DNA from 3 places in the Mesorhizobium sp. M1142 genome. Region 2 is predicted to be linked to each of the others. Evidence: predicted binding sites of a transcription regulator. Region 2 holds the regulator's gene; each other region holds the start of a gene.
The links. The regulator LexA, encoded in region 2, represses DNA repair genes until DNA is damaged. The targets are predictions, from matches to a motif close to TGTTCNNNNTGTGTTCNG.

Region 1 (4,239 bases), on a different contig from region 2:
GCCCAGCCCCTTGAAGCGGCCGATTTCGACCTTGCCGCGCCCGGTGAATTCGGTGCGCAGGAGTTCGTCCTTATGCGCGTCGTTGCGGGCATAGCCGACCTTGCCGCCTTGGCGGATCGAATAAAGCGGCGGCACCGCCAGGTAGAGATGGCCGCCGCGGACCAGGTTTGGCATCTCCTGGTAGAAAAAGGTGATCAGCAGCGAGGCGATATGGGCGCCGTCGACATCGGCATCGGTCATGATGATGACCCGGTCGTAACGCAGGTCCTCGTCGCGGTATTTCGAGCGCGTGCCACAGCCCAAGGCCTGGATCAGGTCGGATATCTGCTGGTTGCCGGCAAGCTTGTCGCTGCCGGCACTGGCGACGTTGAGGATCTTGCCGCGCAGCGGCAGCACCGCCTGGCTGGCGCGGTCGCGCGCCTGCTTTGCCGAACCGCCGGCCGAATCGCCCTCGACGATGAAGAGCTCGGCGCCGGCGGCGGCATTCTGTGTGCAGTCGGCGAGCTTGCCGGGCAGGCGCAGCTTGCGCACCGCACTCTTGCGCGACACTTCCTTTTCCTGGCGGCGGCGCACCCGTTCGTCGGCGCGCGCGATCACCCATTCGAGCAGTTTCGAGGCCTCCTGCGGATTGTCCGCCAGCCAGTGGTCGAACGGGTCGCGGATGGCGGTTTCGACGATGCGGATCGCCTCGATCGTCGCCAGCCTGTCCTTGGTCTGGCCGACGAATTCCGGTTCGCGGATGAACACCGACAGCATGCCCGCCGCCGAGATCATCACATCCTCGGAAGTGACGATCGAGGCGCGCTTGTTGCCGACCAGATCGGCGTAGGCGCGCAAGCCGCGCGTCAGCACGTTGCGGAAGCCGGCCTCATGCGTGCCGCCTTCGGCGGTCGGAATGGTGTTGCAATAGGAATTGATAAAACCGTCGCCGCCGAACCAGGTCACGGCCCATTCGAGCGAGCCGTGACCGCCCTGCTTCTCGCTCTTGCCGGCGAACATTTCACGGGTCACCTGGAATTCGTCGCCGAGCGAGGCTTTCAGATAGTCCTTGAGGCCGCCCGGAAAATGGAATTCTGCCTTGGCCGGCGTCGTGTCCTTTTCCTTGATCAGCGAGGGATCGCAGGTCCAGCGGATTTCGACGCCGCCGAACAGATAGGCCTTTGACCGCGCCATGCGGTAGAGCCGCGCCGGCTCGAAAGCAGCACCCTTGCCGAAAATCTGCTCGTCTGGATGGAAGCGGATCTTCGTGCCGCGCCGGTTATGCACGTCGCCGAGCTGCTCAAGGCCGGTCACCGGAACGCCTCGTGAGAAGCGCTGGCGATAGAGCTTGCGCCCAATCGCGACCTCGACCTCGAGATGGTCGGACAGCGCGTTGACGACGGAAACGCCGACACCGTGCAGGCCGCCGGACGTCTCGTAAACCTTACTGTCGAACTTGCCGCCTGAATGCAGCGTCGTCATGATGAGTTCGAGCGCCGGCTTCTTGAATTTCGGGTGCGGATCGACCGGAATGCCGCGGCCGTTGTCGGTGACTGACAGGTATCCGTCGGCGGAAAGCTCGACATCGATGAAGGTCGCATGGCCGGCGACCGCCTCGTCCATCGAATTGTCGATGACCTCGGCAAACAGATGGTGCATCGCCTTGTCGTCGGTGCCGCCAATGTACATGCCCGGGCGGCGGCGCACCGGCTCCAGCCCCTCCAGCACCTCGATGTCGGCGGCACTGTAACTCTCGCTGGCGTCGCGGGGCGCCGGCCGCTTCGCCGCCTGCACCAGCGGATCGGCCGGGCGCGCGGCGGCGCGAGCAGGCTGAGGCTGCTTGTCCAATTTGGCGAAAAGATCGTTGTTGTCGTCCATGCCGGTCCTGGATTCCGATGCTGCGAATCACCACCCGATACTGCCACGCTTTTCGCGGGCAGGCGACGGAGGTTCCTGTTACGTTCGAGGATAGAGCCTCTTACTGCAAAACCATTCGACAGCCAAGCGGCGGAAATGGGGTCGAAGCTTGGAGCATCGACGCTTTGTAAACCTTGTCCGAAGGTTACGCCGGAAGACTGGCTGAAAAAACGGTATTTGCGGACTGTCGCTGACCTAGAATGCAGCGGAACGCTCACGAGGCTGTCGCTTACGCATGTTGGATTACAGTTCGCTCCTGCTCGCGGCGGCGCTGTCGGGCACGTGCCTTAGCATCACAATGTTTGCGATCTGGTTCACCGCGCCACAGGCACGCTTTGTGCTGACGGTGGCGTGCGGCATTCTCGTGCTCGTCGCACATGTGGTGCTGTTCTGGCATTACACCAGGGATCCAAGCGCCTGGCTCTGCCAGATCGTGCTTGCGCTTCTCAGCCTCGGTTTCCTGATTATCTGCCTGTCGGCCATGCAATATCTCGGCATAGGCGATTACAGGCGCGCCATCTTGCCGACCTTGGTTGCGACGGCTGTTTGCGCGGGCGCGACGTATCTCGGGTTTGATGGTGTCGGCTTCATCGTCACCTACGCGACGGTAACGGCGCTGCTCTCGCTCATCGGGGTGATGTTCTGGATTGAGGGTGGTCACGATCGCCGGATATTGCTGGTCGTCTCGTTCCTGAGCGGCGTCTGTGCGCTGTCGTTCGGACTTTGCGGCGCGGTCCTGCTGGTCAAGGGGCAATGGGTGCTGGGTGTTGCGCCCGACAATTGGGCCGAGCGGGTGAATTCCGTCGTAGCCGTCGCCTGCATGACCGGGCTCGGCGCATTGACGCTCTCCCTGCACCATTTGCAGGCGCAGATCGAATTGAAGGCCGAGACGATGACCGATCCATTGACCGGGCTGATGAACCGGCGGGCGTTGACGGCACTCTACGGCGAGCGGGTCTTCGGCCCGTTCATGTCCGTCGCCATGTTCGACCTCGACCATTTCAAGAGAACGAACGACGTTTTCGGTCATCCGGTCGGCGACCAGGTTCTGCGCCGCTTTGCCGCTGTCATCAGGAAATACGCCAGGACCGGCGTCGACGCGTTCCGGTTGGGCGGCGAGGAGTTCGTGCTCGTCATGTCGCGGATGACGGAAGAGAAGGCCTATGACATTGCGAGCAAGATCAGCGTCGCCTTCGGCACAGAAGTCGTGGCCACACAACTTGGTCCGTTGCGAAGCACAGTCAGCGGCGGCATCGGCTTTGGCGGAACAAACGGCACCGGTCTCGACGATGTGCTGGCCGAAGCCGACGCAGCACTCTATGCGGCAAAGCGCGCCGGGCGAAATCGCGTCGTCGTTCGGGACCGGGCGAGCAAGGCCGACGGGCCGGCCTTGCGTTCTGCCTGATTGGGGTTTCTATCTTCTTGTTAGACCCATGATCTTGTCGGAAAACCGGATTCCACTTTTCGGAATCATGATCTATTCCGCCGCACCCAGATATTCCGACAGCGGCGGGCAGGAGCAGACAAGGTTGCGGTCGCCGGCGACATTGTCGATGCGTGACACCGGCGGCCAGTATTTTGCTGCCGTATCGGCATCGCCGGCGGGGTAGGCCGCCTCCAGACGCGAATAGGGATGTGTCCACTGGCCGGCCAATGCCTCGGCGGCGGTGTGCGGAGCGTTGACCAGAGGATTGTCGGCCAACGGCCATTCGCCCTTCGCCACCTTGGCTGCCTCGCCGGCTATGGCGATCATCGCTTCGCAGAAACGATCCAACTCGCGCTTGGGCTCGGATTCGGTCGGCTCCACCATCAGCGTGCCAGCGACCGGGAACGACATGGTCGGCGCGTGGAAGCCATAGTCGATCAGCCGCTTGGCGATATCGTCGACGCTGATGCCGGCGCTGTCCTTGAGCACGCGGGTGTCGAGGATGCATTCATGCGCGACGCGTCCGTTGCGCCCCTTGTAAAGCAGGGGGAAATGCTCGCCAAGCCGCGTCGACACATAGTTGGCGGAGATGATCGCCGTCTCGGTCGCCTGCTTCAGGCCGGAAGCGCCCATCATGCGAATATACATCCAGGTGATCGGCAGGATCGAGGCGCTGCCGAACGGTGCCGCCGCCACGGCATGGACCGAGCCTTCGGTGACGTGGCCGGGCAGATGCGGCTTCAGATGCGCCTTGACGCCGATCGGGCCGACGCCGGGGCCGCCGCCGCCATGCGGGATGCAGAAGGTCTTGTGCAGGTTCATGTGGCAGACGTCGGCGCCGATATCGCCGGGACGGGCGAGGCCGACCAGCGCGTTGAGGTTGGCGCCGTCGAAATAGACCTGGCCGCCATGGCTGT
Region 2 (4,239 bases):
AGATCGAGCCGGTTGCGTGGGTTGTCGCCATAGGCCATGTCGAGCCGCGCCCTGCCCTCGGTCGAAAGCACGTCGCGGAAAACCCGCGCGGGCTCGATCCAGGCCGCCGGCCAGCGATCGCTGCCGGCTATGTTGGCGCCGTTGGCATAGGCGTTGTCCCAATCGGCAATGTGACGTTCGAACACCCTGCGCCCTCCCTGGCAATATGGCCTTGCAACCTAGCCGTGAGCATCGCGCGGCACGTCGTCGCCAGCCTCACGATTCCAGCTCTCGCATCAATCTCAAGTGACAGCTGCTTTGATGGCGAAGCGCGCATCCTTCCACGCACCGGTGCGCAGGATATCCTCAAGCACTTTGACGGCCTGCCAGACATCGGCATAGCCGACATAGAGCGGGGTGAAGCCGAAGCGCATGGTCGATGGCGCGCGAAAATCGCCGATCACGCCACGTTCGATCAGCGCGCGCATGACCTGGTAGCCATGCTCATGCATGAATGAAATCTGGCTGCCGCGTTTTTCCCCATCGCGCGTGCTTTCGAGCGTGAGCCCGTAAGTGCCGCACTTTGCCTCGACAAGCTCGATGAACAGATCCGCCAGCGCGATGCTCTTCTTGCGCACCGCCGTCATGTCGACATCGTTCCAGATGTCGAGCGCGCCCTTCAGCGTGCGCATCGACAGGACCGGCTGGGTGCCGCACAGAAACCGGCGGATGCCGGTGCCGGCCGCATAGCCTGGCTCGAAGGCGAAGGGCCGTGCATGGCCCCACCAGCCGGTGAGCGGCTGCTGGATGTCGGAAAGATGCCGCTCAGCCACATAGATGAAGGCAGGCGCGCCCGGGCCGCCATTCAGATATTTGTAGGTGCAGCCAACGGCAAAATCGGCGTTTGCCTTGTCGAGCTCGACTGGCATCGCGCCGGCGGTGTGGCAGAGATCCCAGACGATCATCGCCCCGGCTTCCTGAGCCCTGCGCGTCAGCGTCGGCATGTCGCGCAGTTCGCCCGACTTGTAGTTGACGTGGTTGACCAGCACCACCGCGGTGCGTTCGTCGATCAGCTCTTCGATGGTCGGCGCGTCGACCCCCGAGAGGCGCAGCAGCGCATCTTTTCGCGTCGAAACCACACCCTCAGCCATGTAGAGGTCTGTCGGAAAACTATCGCCCTCGGCGACGATGACCTGCCGCTCCGGTCGCATGGCCATGGCGGCGTGCAGCAGCTTGTAGATGTTGACCGACGTCGTATCGCAGACCACCGTCTGGCCGACCGCGGCACCGATCAGGCGCCCTAGCTGGTCGCCAAGTTCAAGCGGCATGTTGAACCAGCCGGCCGTGTTCCATGCGCGGATGAGATCATGCGACCATTCTTCGGTCGCGGCCTTGTACAATTCATCGAAAGCGGCACGTGAAGCAGCTCCTAGCGAATTGCCGTCGAGATAGATCACTCCTTGCGGCAAGACAAAGCGGTCGCGCATCGCGCCCAGCGGATCCGCGGCATCCATCGCCTTTACGGCCACGAGATCGGGAATTCCCGTCATGATTTGCCTGCTCCCTCAAAAAATCCAACGCAACGCCGGACACGCATCAACTGTTCTTCCATTACCGGGTAGCGCGTAGCAAGGCTCCACCGGCGAGAAGCAGCCTGACCAGGCGGTGGAAACCTGGAGTTAGCCCGAGGTTGGCGTTTTGAGTTCGTTTCGTTCACGGTGCATTGACCAAACCGCACAGTCGATACGGGTTCAATTCCGTGCCCTTTGCCGACCGACGGCCGATGCCAGTGCCGCCTTCAAGGAGGCCAGAACGGCGCAAACGAAAGCAGAATCAAGGGGATGAGGCTCGCGGCGGTGAAAATACGGTACGCCGGTAGGGGACGTCGTTTGTTTCCCGAGCCTTAACGCATTCATTAAACTTTAAACAGTTGCGGAACACAACTGGAACAGATAGTGTCTGTTCTGGGTTTGTTTTCTGATTCTGTTGGGGGTCGCTATGCTGACACGCAAACAACACGAACTGCTTATGTTCATCCACGAAAGGTTGAAGGAAAGCGGTATCCCACCTTCCTTCGACGAGATGAAGGAAGCGCTCGACCTGGCTTCCAAATCCGGAATCCACCGACTGATTACGGCGCTGGAGGAGCGCGGCTTCATTCGCCGTTTGCCCAACCGGGCCCGTGCGCTGGAGGTACTACGCCTGCCTGACTCGATCGCCCCCGGCCTCAATGCGGCACGCAAGTTCTCGCCGAGTGTCATCCAGGGCAGTCTTGGGCAAGGTGCCCCTCGGCAGGGCAAGCCCACATCGTCGCGCGTCCCTGCAGCCGGCAATGACGACGATGTCGTCGCCGCCGTTTCGATCCCGGTAATGGGCCGCATCGCCGCTGGTGTGCCGATCGATGCTATCCAGCACCAGACGCATTCGATTTCGGTGCCGCCGGATATGATCATGGGCGGCGAGCATTATGCGCTCGAGGTCAAAGGCGATTCGATGATCGAGGCTGGCATTTTCGACGGCGACACGGTGATCATCCGCAACGCCGATACGGCGAGCCCCGGTGAGATCGTGGTGGCCTTGGTCGACGAGGAGGAAGCGACGCTGAAGCGGTTCCGCCGCAAGGGCGCCTCGATCGCCCTGGAGGCCGCCAATCCGGCCTACGAGACGCGCATCTTTGGACCAGACAGGGTCAAGGTGCAGGGCAAGCTCGTTGGGCTGATCCGCCGCTACTGAGTTGCGCCCTTGGTGCCGGCTTTTGGATTGTCGGCTCTGCGGTATGGCGGCAGGCCGCGCGCCGCGCGTGAAAATTTCCGCTGCACGTGCCAGGGCCGGTATGATTTTTCGACGGCGAAGCGGATTTCGGCGCGTGTTGCCGCTTGTGGATCGAAATAGACGGCCGCACTTCCCGCGCGCGCCAGTTGCCGTTTGGTGACGACGAGGACCAGCCGGTCGTAGTAGCAGGGATTATGGGCGGTGGCGTCGTCGATGACGATCAAGCTGGCGAAGGCGCAGGCTGGCCGTGCGGTATCGCGGTCCTTGGCTTGCGCAATGATCGCGCCGGATGGATGCCTGGCGAGGCAGAGACCGTCCGTGCAAATGAACGGCATGCCCGGCGGTAGGTCGGCCGGATCGGCAATGTCGAATTGCGGATCGTTCTTTCCAGGTGTTTCCGGCGCGACGATAGCCTCTGATGTGAGCGCGCGTTTCCAGTTGTCGATCGTGAACTCATTCGGGCGTGCCCGGTTGACGGCGAGCTCACCGCTGCCGATCGGCAGCGCGACCAGCCGTGCGTCCTCCGAGATCAATACGTCGGGTACGCGCGTCTGCGTTGTCGTTAGCAAGCCGGCGAGCGCAAAAGGAATTGCCGCGAGCCGCAACCAGGTCGTCGCCATGCTGGCAACGACGAGGGCGATCGTCACCAGAAGGACAGATCTCAGCGAAATCAGACCCACCGCATCGATCGGCGAGCGCTCGGAGATCCAACCGGACAGGGCGATCATCGCCGTCAGCCCTTTGCCCATCACGTAAAGGAAAGGCCCATCCGCGCCGAACGGCATCGCCAGCGCGCTGAGCACGGCGAAGGGCATGACGACCAGTGAGACGATAGGCATGATGGCCAGATTGGCGAACAGGCTGAGCGGCGCTACGCGCTGGAAATGCCATATGGCGAAAAGCGCCGTGGCGCTCCCTGCAATGATCGAGGTCATCGCCAGGCCGCCCATGCCCAGCAGGACCTTTCGCGTGGCCAAGCGTAGCGGCGATCGCCGGGGCGGCGGCGTGGTGGCCCTGCCGGTGCGGTAATCGGACCAGCCGGCATAGGCGCCGACAAGGGCCGCCGTCGCGGCGAAGGACATCTGGAAGCTCGGACCGACCACCTCGTGCGGCGACACCAGAATGACCGCGATGGCCGAGATCGCCAGATTGCGCATGGTGAGCGCGGCCCGGTCGAACAGCACGGCGATGAGCATCACCGCCAGCATGATGAAGCTGCGTTCGGCCGCCACCACAACGCCGGAAAAGACGAGGTACGCCGCGATCGAAAAAAGCGCGGCGGCTGCGGCATATTTCTTGACCGGCCGTCGCGATGAGAAGTCGGGAAACAGCGCAAAGGCGCCGCGCAGCAGCGCCATGATGGTGCCGGCGACCAACGCCATATGCAGCCCCGAGATGGAGATGATGTGGTAGATGCCTGTACGCCGCATCGCTTCGTTGATCTCCTCGGGAATGCCGGCGCGCACGCCAACGATCAGCGCAGCAGCA
Region 3 (4,239 bases), on a different contig from region 2:
AACTCCGACGAAATTTGATTCTGAACTTGTCAGGATGGTGCCGGTTACGTCGATGACAAGGGGAAATCCGGGTGACATGATCGCCGCATGGACAACGAGCGCATAGAAGAGCTTTTCGAAGGCCTCGGCCCGGTCAGCATCCGCAGGATGTTCGGCGGCAAGGGCATCTATTTCGACGGCGTCATCGTCGCCATCGTCGTCCGTGGCGAACTGATGCTGAAGGCGGACGCCGAAAGCGCGCCGGATTTCGAAGCGGCCGGGTGCCGGCAATGGACCTACACCGACTCGCGCCACGGCAAGCTCGTGTCTATGCCCTATTGGAGCGTTCCCGACAGCGCTTTCGACGATCCAGACGAGATGGCGATCTGGGCGCGGCGTGCCTACGAGGCAGGACGGCGCGCCGGCAAATAGGCTGCGTCATGCTTCGGCAATTCCGGGCCGCATTTCACGCCAGTTCCCGCGCCTCGGGCACGAGCGCCAGCGCCTCGGCAAAGCTGGCGCTGGTGAAGGCGGCGCGCTCGACGGCGAGCGCCGCGGCGGCAATGCCTTCGCGCAGTGCCGCGCGCAGCGTCAGGCCGCGCAGCAGGGCAGCGATCGTGGCGCCTGCCAATGCGTCGCCGGCGCCGGCAACGTCGGTCCGTTTTTGTAGCGGCCGTGGCGAGATCGAGAACGCGCCGGTTTGGTCGAAACCGAGCACCGGACCGTCGCCGTCGGTGACCACGCCGCTTTTCAGGCCGGCGCGTCTCAGGCCGTCGATGACGCCTTGATCGTCAGCATCGATGTCAACGCCGGCGATCACGCCGGCCTCGTGCCGGTTCATGAAGGCCAGCGCTAGAAGTCCGAGCACCGGCGTCAGCCGCGCCGCTCTGTTGGGCGAGACGGCAAGCGCAAACACCGCCTTGCCGGCGGCGAGTGCCGCCATCCGCTCCAGCGCGGTCGACGGCAGGTTGGCGTCGCACAGGATCGCATCGGCCGAACCGATAGCTTCGCGCACCTTGGCGCGGCGAATTTGCTTGGGAAGCGCCAGCTCGTAGAGCACCATGTCGGCAAGGCCGGCGATCAGTCCGCCATCGCTATCGATCAGCATCGTATGGCTTGGCGTTGCCCGGTCGAGGAACACCGCCGACAGGTCGGCAATGCCGGCCTCGGTGACGGCGCGCAAGACCGTGTCGCCAAGGGCATCGCCGCCGCGCACCGAAAGCAGCGAGGCCGAGGCGCCGCGTCGCACCGCCCAGCGCAAGGCGTTGAAGACGGCGCCGCCAACATGCTCGCGCATCGTGCCGGGGTTCAAGGCGGCTGGCACGAAGGCGCCGGCAACCCGGCCGCGCCGCTCGATATAGGCGCCGCCCACGGCCAGGATCGTCGGGGAGTTCATCATGCCGGCAAAATGCCCTTTGCTGTTGCGCGGGAGGAGACTAGGTCGCTGGGCGGAACCCTGCAATCGCGGGTGCGATTCGGTTGGTGACGGCAGCGGCGCCGCATGCGAGGCGGGAGGCATTGGGAAGCAAATTTACGAAACAAAAATAGAACAAATATGGATATCCGTTATTTTTCAAATCCTTGCCGCTCATTGACAAATGAGAACAAACGAGGTACATTCTTTTAAGGATTGCGGGATTGTCCGGCCTCCATTGACGACCACGGGGTGATGTATCATGGCTCAGAATTCTTTGCGGCTTGTAGAGGACAAAGCGGTGGACAAATCAAAGGCTCTGGATGCGGCGCTGTCGCAAATCGAGCGTGCCTTCGGCAAAGGCTCGATCATGCGGCTCGGCGCAAACGAGCAGGTCGTCGAGATCGAAACAGTGCCGACCGGCTCGCTTGGGCTGGACATCGCGCTTGGCGTCGGTGGCCTGCCGCGCGGCCGCATCGTCGAGATCTACGGGCCGGAAAGCTCGGGCAAGACGACGCTGGCGCTGCACACGGTGGCCGAAGCCCAGAAGAAGGGCGGCATCTGCGCCTTCGTCGATGCCGAGCACGCGCTCGACCCGGTCTATGCCCGCAAGCTCGGCGTCGATCTCGAAAACCTATTGATCTCGCAGCCCGATACCGGCGAGCAGGCGCTGGAGATCTGCGACACGCTGGTGCGCTCCGGCGCCATCGACGTGCTGGTGGTCGATTCGGTGGCGGCGCTGACGCCGCGGGCGGAAATCGAAGGCGAGATGGGCGATTCGCTGCCCGGCCTGCAGGCGCGCCTGATGAGCCAGGCACTGCGCAAGCTCACCGCCTCGATCTCGCGCTCCAACACCATGGTCATCTTCATCAACCAGATCCGCATGAAGATCGGCGTCATGTTCGGGTCGCCCGAGACGACGACCGGCGGCAATGCGCTGAAATTCTATGCTTCGGTCCGCCTCGACATCCGCCGCATCGGCTCGGTCAAGGATCGCGACGAGGTCGTCGGCAACCAGACCCGCGTCAAGGTGGTCAAGAACAAGCTGGCGCCGCCCTTCAAGGTGGTCGAGTTCGACATCATGTATGGCGAGGGCGTCTCCAAGACCGGCGAGCTGGTCGATCTCGGCGTCAAGGCCGGCGTGGTCGAAAAGTCGGGCGCCTGGTTCTCCTACAATTCGCAGCGTCTTGGCCAGGGCCGCGAAAACGCAAAACTGTTCCTGCGCGATAATCCCGACACGGCGCGCGAGATCGAGCTGGCGCTGCGACAGAATGCCGGGCTGATCGCCGAGAAATTCCTTGAAAACGGCGGCTCCGAAAGCAGCGACGACGGTTTCGAGGACGACGCTGGGGTGATGTAGGGCAGGCGACGCCTCGCGGAGCCTCAGCCGGGTTTCGATTTGATGTTTTGATTTTGAGTTTGCGTAATCGATGCGTTTCGAACCGCCGGCCCCGTGCCGGCGGTTTGCGTTTGACGGCGGGGCAGAAGCCATTTCAAAGCGCTGGTGAAAGCGGGGATTTGAGCCCGTTTGGTGTTTCTGGACAGGCTGCGGTGCGACCGCTAAAAGGCCATGTCTATTTTCCGCCGGCAGCCGGCGGTTCTCTCGAAAAGGCAGTATTCATGAGTGGCGTCAACGAGATCCGGTCGGCATTTCTCGACTATTTTCGCAAGGAAGGTCACGAGGTCGTCGCGTCAAGCCCGCTGGTGCCGCGCAACGACCCGACGCTTATGTTCACCAATGCCGGCATGGTGCAGTTCAAGAACGTTTTCACCGGTCTGGAGAAGCGGCCCTATTCGCGCGCCACGACTGCCCAGAAGAGTGTTCGCGCCGGCGGCAAGCACAACGACCTCGACAATGTCGGCTACACTGCGCGCCACCTGACCTTCTTCGAGATGCTCGGCAATTTCTCCTTCGGCGACTATTTCAAGGAGCGCGCCATAGAGCTTGCCTGGAACCTGATCACCAGGGAGTTCGGGCTGAAGAAGGACAAGCTGCTGGTCACCGTCTACCACACCGACGACGAGGCGGCCTCGTACTGGAAGAAGATCGCCGGCCTTTCGGACGATCGCATCATCCGCATCGCGACTTCGGACAACTTCTGGGCAATGGGTGACACCGGGCCTTGCGGGCCGTGTTCGGAGATATTCATCGACCGTGGCGAGCATATCTGGGGCGGTCCCCCCGGCAGCCCCGAGGAGGATGGCGACCGGTTCCTCGAATTCTGGAACCTGGTGTTCATGCAGTATGAACAGGTGACGAAGGAAGAGCGCGTCGACCTGCCGCGTCCGTCGATCGACACGGGCATGGGCCTCGAGCGCATGGCCTCCATCCTGCAAGGGGTTGAAAGCGTCTTCGAAACCGACCTGTTCCGCCACCTGATCGACGCTGCATCGTCGGCGCTCGGCAAAGGTCCGGATGCGGACACCGTCGCATCGTTCCGGGTCATCGCCGACCATTTGCGTTCGTCCTGCTTCCTGGTCGCCGACGGCGTGCTGCCGTCCAACGAAGGACGCGGCTACGTGCTTCGTCGCATCATGCGCCGCGCCATGCGCCACGCGCAGTTGCTCGGCGCCCGCGATCCGCTGATGTGGCGCCTGGTGCCGGCGCTGGTCCGCGAGATGGGGCAAGCCTACCCGGAACTGGTGCGCGGCGAACAGATGATCACCGAGACGCTGAAGCTTGAGGAAACTCGTTTCCGCAAGACGCTGGTGCGCGGCTTGGGCTTGCTTTCGGAGGCGACGGAAAAGCTGGCCTCCGGCGACATGCTGGATGGCGAGACAGCGTTCAAGCTCTACGATACCTATGGCTTTCCGCTCGATCTGACGCAGGACGCGCTGCGCCGGCG

Region 1: parE (DNA topoisomerase IV subunit B) is a predicted target of LexA. The motif match lies at 1,928-1,945, and genes of this name have one in related genera.
Region 3: recA (recombinase RecA) is a predicted target of LexA. The motif match lies at 1,514-1,531, and genes of this name have one in related genera.

The regions. Positions count from the first base shown of each region.
Region 1 is NZ_JAMYMK010000009.1:9,072-13,310, reverse strand. Features, by position in the region: gene parE (DNA topoisomerase IV subunit B) at 1-1,857, opposite strand, end outside; gene NKH42_RS16280 (GGDEF domain-containing protein) at 2,132-3,301, shown strand; gene gcvP (aminomethyl-transferring glycine dehydrogenase) at 3,374-4,239, opposite strand, start outside.
Region 2 is NZ_JAMYMK010000010.1:178,954-183,192, forward strand. Features, by position in the region: gene NKH42_RS18470 (hormone-sensitive lipase) at 1-185, opposite strand, end outside; gene kynU (kynureninase) at 282-1,529, opposite strand; gene lexA (transcriptional repressor LexA) at 1,978-2,712, shown strand; gene NKH42_RS18485 (ComEC/Rec2 family competence protein) at 2,706-4,239, opposite strand, start outside.
Region 3 is NZ_JAMYMK010000007.1:227,328-231,566, forward strand. Features, by position in the region: gene NKH42_RS14505 (TfoX/Sxy family protein) at 88-411, shown strand; gene NKH42_RS14510 (PfkB family carbohydrate kinase) at 446-1,378, opposite strand; gene recA (recombinase RecA) at 1,656-2,753, shown strand; gene alaS (alanine--tRNA ligase) at 3,014-4,239, shown strand, end outside.